2 regions of the Nocardia sp. NPDC057440 genome follow, and region 1 is predicted to be linked to the other one. Evidence: predicted binding sites of a transcription regulator. Region 1 holds the regulator's gene; the other holds the start of a gene.
What was found. The regulator HspR, encoded in region 1, represses chaperone genes until heat shock. The targets are predictions, from matches to a motif close to ANNTGAGTNNNNNNNACTCANNT.
Positions count from the first base shown of each region.

Region 1 (3,412 bases):
AGCTGTCCGACGCGCTGACCAAGCAGGGCCTCGAGGAATTCGGTTCGGAGGGTGAGCCTTTCGACCCGACCCTGCACGAGGCCGTGCAGCACGAAGGTTCCGGGCACGACCCGGTGATCGGTGTTGTCATGCGCAAGGGCTATCGCTTCGGCGATCGGGTGCTTCGGCACGCGCTGGTCGGGGTAACCGATGGCGTGGCCGATCTACCGGTGAACGAACCATCGAACGCTGGTTCCGATGCCGGCACACCCAACCAATAAGGCCGCGGCGCGAGCGACGGGTCCGGTGGCGGTAGCGCAGCGTGACCACGGAGGGCCCCTGGTGGGCCGCAAGGCAAGCACTGTGAGAGGAGGAGATGCCCGGTGAGTCAACGGGAGTGGATCGAAAAGGACTTCTACAAGGAGCTGGGCGTTTCCTCCAGCGCCTCCCAGGACGAGATCAAGAAGGCGTATCGCAAGCTCGCTCGTGACCTGCACCCGGATGCCAATCCCGGTGACACCAAGGCCGAGGAGCGGTTCAAGTCCGTCAGCGAGGCGCACGCCGTGCTGTCCGATCCGGCCAAACGCAAGGAATACGACGAAACGCGAAAGCTTTTCGCCGGTGGCGGTGCGTATGGCCGGGGCGGCGGGTTCACCCCCGGTGCGGGCGGCGGGTTCTCCCAGGACTTCAATATCGGCGACATCTTCGGCCAGGCGAATGCGGGCGACGGTGGCCTAGGCGACCTCCTCGGCGGCCTGTTCAACCGGGGTGGCACACGGACCGCGAGCAGTCGCCCGCGCCGTGGCGCCGATGTGGAGACCGAGACCACGCTCGGCTTCCGTGAAGCCGCACAGGGCGTCACCGTTCCGCTGCGGATGACGAGTCCGTCACCGTGTACGACGTGTCACGGCAGTGGCGCGAAGCCGGGGACAAGTCCCCGAGTGTGCCCTATCTGCAATGGAAACGGCGTTATCAGCCGCAACCAGGGCGCGTTCGGTTTCAGTGAACCCTGCGACGAATGCCGTGGCACCGGCTCGATCATCGACGACCCGTGCGTCGACTGCCACGGCAGCGGCATCCAGAACCGGACCCGCACCATTACGGTGCGGATCCCGCCGGGTGTCAGTGACGGACAGAAGATTCGGCTGGCCGGACAGGGCGAGGCGGGGTTGCGTGGTGCGCCTTCGGGCGACCTCTTCGTCACCGTGCACGTCAGCCAGGACAAGGTCTTCGGCCGCAACGGCGACGACCTGACCCTGGTGCTTCCGGTCAGTTACAGTGAATTGGTGCTGGGCACAACGGTTTCGGTGCCCACGCTGGAAGGGCGCGTCGGCGTCAAGGTGCCTCCGGGCACCGCGGACGGCCGCATCCTGCGGGTGCGCGGTCGCGGCGTGCCGAAGCGCGGCCCCGGTGGCGGCGCCGGTGATCTGCTGGTCACCGTCAAGGTCGCCGTGCCGCAGAAGCTGGACGACAATGCCTCCGAGGCGCTGCGGCGCTACGCGGATGCGGAGAAGACCAGCGGGTTCGATCCACGTGCGGGATGGGCAGGTGCGTGATGTCCGGTGATCCGAAGAATGCGTCAGGTGGGCCCACCTCGGGCCGTACCGAGGCTCAGGTCTTCATGATCTCGGTGGCGGCACAGTTGGCGGGCATGCACGCGCAGACACTGCGCACCTATGACCGCCTCGGGCTGGTTACGCCACAACGGACTTCGGGCGGCGGTAGGCGCTACTCGACGCGGGACGTCGAGCTGCTGCGCGAGGTGCAGCGGTTGTCCCAGGACGAGGGCGTCAATCTCGCAGGCATCAAGCGCATTATCGAACTCACCAATCAGGTGGAGGAATTGCAGCAGCACGTCGCCGATTTGGCGGCCGAAGTGGAGCGGCTGCGCGCGGGCTATCGCCCGGATCTTTCACCGCCACAACGCAGCACCGCCTTGGTGGTGTGGCAGCCCCGCCATCGGCGCTGACACTTCCTGGCAACCATCGGGCCCCGGTGTTTCGGTTCATCACGCATGAACCGAAGCCCGGGGCCCGATGTCGTCGAGGCGCGGTGATAGCGGGAGGGATGCCGGATCCATTGGCGCGCACGGCGGCCCGCGTGGTGGATCGGTCGGCCTGTGATCCGGCGATTTCCGGGCGGTCGCCGGGCGGCGGAGTGCGTGAAGGTTGCTGACCCTAGGTAATTAGTAACATTTCGGAGTTGCCGGGTGATCGCTCGATGTGCTGGATCAAGATGAACCTTGCAAAATGGACCTCACAAATTCAGTGAGTCTGTGACTGATTTCATCCAAATTATCGATCCCCCAGTCGGTTTCTGCGGCGTTTCGCGTTTCGCATCCTCGTTTCAAGAGAATTTCACGCGTGATGTTTTCACGGAGGATTCCGTTGCTGGCAAACCTCACCTACACTCGATTGCGTCGGCTGCTGTCGAGTGTCCCGCAGCACCTCACTCGCCGGCTCGTTTTGTGTACGAGTGCGAAATGGGGTTGTGACACAAATGGATTCGCGGACTGTCGCTTTGATCAGAACGACGTTCAAGGCGGTTGCTGCGGAGGAGGGTGGGTCCGCCAGACTGGCCAGTTCGTTTTATGCGATCTTGTTCACCGACTACCCGCACGCTCGCGAATTCTTCCCGGCAGCGATGGACGCCCAGCGTGACCGATTGGTCAAGGCCATCTCCTACACGCTGGACCGGCTCGAGGAGCCGAACAAGTTATTGCCGTTCCTGGCCCAACTAGGCCGCGATCACCGCAAATACGGTGTGCGGCCCGAGCATTACGTCGCGGTGGCCAACTCGCTGAAGGCCGCGATGCGGATTTTCGCGGGCACCGAGATGTGGACCGATGAAGTGGAGCGGGCCTGGGACGAGGGTCTGACCATCATCGGTGACACCATGATCGGCGCAGCCGAAAAGGAGACCACGCCCGCGGTATGGACGGGAACCGTGGTCGAGCGCCGCGACGTGCTGCGCAACCTGACCGTCGTGCGGTTGCGACTGGACCAGCCGATGCAGTTCGCCGCAGGTCAGTACATCAGCGTGCAGATACCGTCCCGGCCGCGGATGTGGCGCTACCTATCGCCCGCCGTCCCCGCGAACGCCAACGGAGAGATCGAATTCCACATTCGTAGCGTGCTGGGCGGCTGGGTCAGCCCGGCGATGGTCGGCCACACGAACATCGGCGACAAGTGGCTACTCGGGTCCGCCCTCGGCGGGCTCGGCATCCCACGCAACATCAAGCGCAAGATGCTGATGGTCGGCTGCGGCACCGGCCTCGCCCCATTGCGCGCCCAGCTCATGGCGATGGCGCAGCGGCGGGTCAATCCTCGCGTGCACCTATTCGTCGGCGGGCACCACCCCTGCGACCTCTACGATCTCGAGACGCTCAGCGCGCTCGCCGTCGCCAATAAGTGGCTCACCGTGACACCGGTGA
Region 1 is NZ_JBHVDF010000002.1:332,180-335,591, forward strand. Features, by position in the region: gene grpE (nucleotide exchange factor GrpE) at 1-260, shown strand, start outside; gene dnaJ (molecular chaperone DnaJ) at 363-1,535, shown strand; gene ACFU4Z_RS04600 (heat shock protein transcriptional repressor HspR) at 1,535-1,948, shown strand; gene ACFU4Z_RS04605 (globin domain-containing protein) at 2,479-3,412, shown strand, end outside.

Region 2 (3,412 bases), on a different contig from region 1:
CCGGATCCAGCACCTCGAGCAATGCGGCCGCCGGATCGCCGCGGAAGTCGGAGCCGACCTTGTCGATCTCGTCGAGCAGGACAACGGGATTCATCGAACCCGCCTCCTTCATCGCACGCACGATCCGACCGGGCAGCGCGCCGACGTAGGTGCGCCGGTGGCCACGGATCTCGGCCTCATCACGCACGCCGCCGAGGGCGACGCGAACGAACTTGCGGCCCATGGCGCGTGCCACGGACTCACCCAGCGAGGTCTTGCCGACACCGGGCGGACCGACCAGCGCGAGCACCGCGCCGGAGCCGCGCCCGCCGACGACCTCCAGACCACGCGAGGCCCGCCGGGAACGCACCGCCAGGTACTCGACCATGCGGTCCTTCACCTCGTCGAGGCCGTGATGATCGGCGTCCAGTACCGCACGTGCGGCCGAGACATCGGCGCTATCGGTGGTCTTCACCGTCCACGGCAGCTCGAGCACGGTGTCGAGCCAGGTTCGGATCCAGCCGGATTCCGGGCTCTGATCGCTGGCCCGCTCCAGCCTGCCGACCTCGCGCAAGGCCTCCGCGCGGACGTCGTCGGGCAGATCCGCCTGCTCGACCCTGGTCCGGTAGTCGTCGGCGCCATCGGGCTCGTCTTCGCCCAGTTCCTTGCGAATGGCGTTGAGCTGCTGACGCAGCAGGAATTCGCGTTGGCTCTTCTCCAGGCCCTCGCGCACGTCGTCGCTGATCTTCTCGGTGACCTCGGCCTCGGCGATATGCGCCTTGGTCCATTCGATCAGCGTGGTCAAACGCTCGGCGGCCTCGGGGGTTTCGAGCAGTTCCCGCTTCTGGTCGTTGCTCAGGTACGGTGCGTAGCCCGCGGTGTCGGCGATCGCCGACGGGTCGGTCAGCTGATTGACCGCGTCGATGATCTGCCAGGCCTCGCGGCGCTGCAGCACCGAGACGACCAACTTCTTGTACTCGGCGGCAAGTTCTTTGGTGCGCCCGTCGGCCGCGGGCGGCTCGACCGCTTCGGCCTCGACCCACAGCGCGGCGCCGGGCCCGGTCACCCCGTGACCGATCTTCGCGCGCCGTTCGGCCTTCAGCACCGCGGCGGGTGCGCCGCCGCGCATCCGTCCGACCTGTTCGATGGTGGCGACGACGCCGTAGGAGGCGTAGCCCTCGGTCAGTCGCGGCGCGAGCAGCACCGCTTCGGTCTTCGCCGCCCGCGCGGCGTCGATGGCGGCCTGCGCCGATTCGTCCAGTTCGATGGGCACGACCATGCCCGGCAGCACGATCGGATCGGTCAGGAACAGCACCGGCAGGTTCTGTGGTGTAGTCACGTGTTCGACCCTTCCAAAAGTTGAGCGATGCCCAGTCAACCCCGGCGGTTCCACGTTTGTTCCGGCCTGCTCGCCGCGTTCGCTCAGGGCAAAAAGAACAAGAAGCGAGACTGGGAACTACTACCGGGCTCGGTACAGCGGATAGCTGCCGATCCGGGCGGCTTCTGCGGATGGCACAGGTCATGGCGACGGACATCCCGAGTAGTTCTCGTCACGGGAGGTCAGTAACGACTCGAGCCGTAACCCATGCGCGAGTGGATCGCGAAGCACGGGGAGCTCGGCTCAACCATGAGGTGTCGCGGCGATGGCTTGCAGTGCGGCGACAGCCGCCTGGCGCAGCGTCGACGCCAGTGCCGAGGGCGGCGTCTCGACCGTGCCGCGCACCCACTGCCTGCAGTATTCCTGGGCGGGACCGATCCAGATCGCGTGCGCGAGTGGGTAACCGATCGACGGGGTCAGGCCGAGCTGCTCGTAGCGGCTGCCGAGCGCCGCGAAGAATTCTCGATTCGGGTCGGTCAGTGCGGGCCGTGCCTCGCGTGCCACTTCCTCGGGGAGAGTCGCGAAGAGGAAGCGTGCCAGCTCGCGGTGCTGCTGCACCCAGTCCAGGTGGGCATCGAGCAGCGCGAGCAGCGCCGCCATCGGGTCAGTCGCCGAGTCCAGTGCCGCGAGCGCGGCGCGCTGGTAGTCGAGCATGCCGTCGACGTAGACGGCGGCGGCGAGTGCCTGCTTGGAGGGGAAGGCATGGAACATGCTGCCGCTGGACAGGCCGAGCGCTTCGCGGACAGCGGTGATGGTGAAGCGGGTGTAGCCGTTGTCGAGCATCTGCCGGGTCGCTTCGGCGCGGATCCGATCGCGAGTATTCATGTGGTGGAGGGGAATTCGGTGTCGATGCCGGAACGCACGGCGGCGAGCACGGCGGCGCGGACTCGTTGCTTGGTGCCCTGATGCGCGGCCATCACGAGGCCGGTCAACCGGGCCGCCTCCAACTGAGCCCTCGGTGCCAGTTCGGCCGGATCCGGCACCAGGTCGTCGAGGAAGCCGAGTCGCACCGCGTCCCGCGGGCCGTACAGCGAGCCGGTGAGGGTGGCGCGATCGAATCCGGGTGCGGTCAGCTTGTGACGGGCCACCTCGACGCCGTAGTGCGGAATCGTCAGTCCGATCGCGACCTCGTTGAGGCCGAATTTGAAACCGCCCTCGACCCCTATCCGCAGGTCGGCGGCCAGCATCAGGAACGCGCCCTGGGCAATGGCGTGACCGGTACAGGCGACCACGACCGGATGAGGGAAGCCGAGAATGCGATGTACCAGGTCGCCGCCGGCGCGCAGGGTCCTGGTGATCGCCTCGGGATCGCCCTCGAAGATGGCCAGGTCGTAGCCGGCGGAGAACACGCCGGGACGGCCCGTGAGCACCACCACCGCGGCGTCGGCCTCGGCGCGGTCCAAGGCGGACCGCAACGCGGCGAGCATCGGCTCCGTCATCACGTTGACCTTGCCGTCGTCCATTGTCAGCGTCGCGATTCCGTTGTCGAACCGGTAGTCCACGAGATCGGCCACGACTGCCTCCAGAATTAGAGTGACTCTCTAGAGAGACACTCTAGCCAGCTGGCAGGCAGAGGGGAAGGCCACCGGCGACCTGGCCGTGCTGCGCCAGAAAACGACCACGGCATCAGGGTTCGCGGGATCCGGTCTTGAACGGAACGGAGCATTCTGTTTTAATGAAACGGAACTAAACATTCCGCTCCATTCGGATCGGCTCGCTCCAGGAGGCGCACGTGACCGCTGTCATCGAAGATCCACAGGTCGAAACCACCACGGCCGCCGCCGAATCGGAGGTCGGGCAGCGCTACCCCCGCCGCTGGCTCGGCCTCATCGCGATCCTCGCCGCCACGCTGCTCAACCTGCTCGACGCCACCATCGTCAATGTCGCGGCGCCCTCGATCCGGGCCGAACTCGGCGGCTCGGCCGCCACCATTCAGTGGCTCGCCGCCGGATACACGCTGGCGCTCGCGGTCGGGCTGCTCACCGGTGGCCGGCTCGGCGACATGTTCGGACGCAAGCGGGTGATGCTGGTCGGACTGATCGGCTTTCTCGTCAC
Region 2 is NZ_JBHVDF010000029.1:36,909-40,320, reverse strand. Features, by position in the region: gene lon (endopeptidase La) at 1-1,258, opposite strand, end outside; gene ACFU4Z_RS34995 (TetR/AcrR family transcriptional regulator) at 1,601-2,182, opposite strand; gene ACFU4Z_RS34990 (crotonase/enoyl-CoA hydratase family protein) at 2,179-2,871, opposite strand; gene ACFU4Z_RS34985 (MFS transporter) at 3,090-3,412, shown strand, end outside.
Region 2: lon (endopeptidase La) is a predicted target of HspR. The motif match lies at 1,337-1,359, and genes of this name have one in related genera.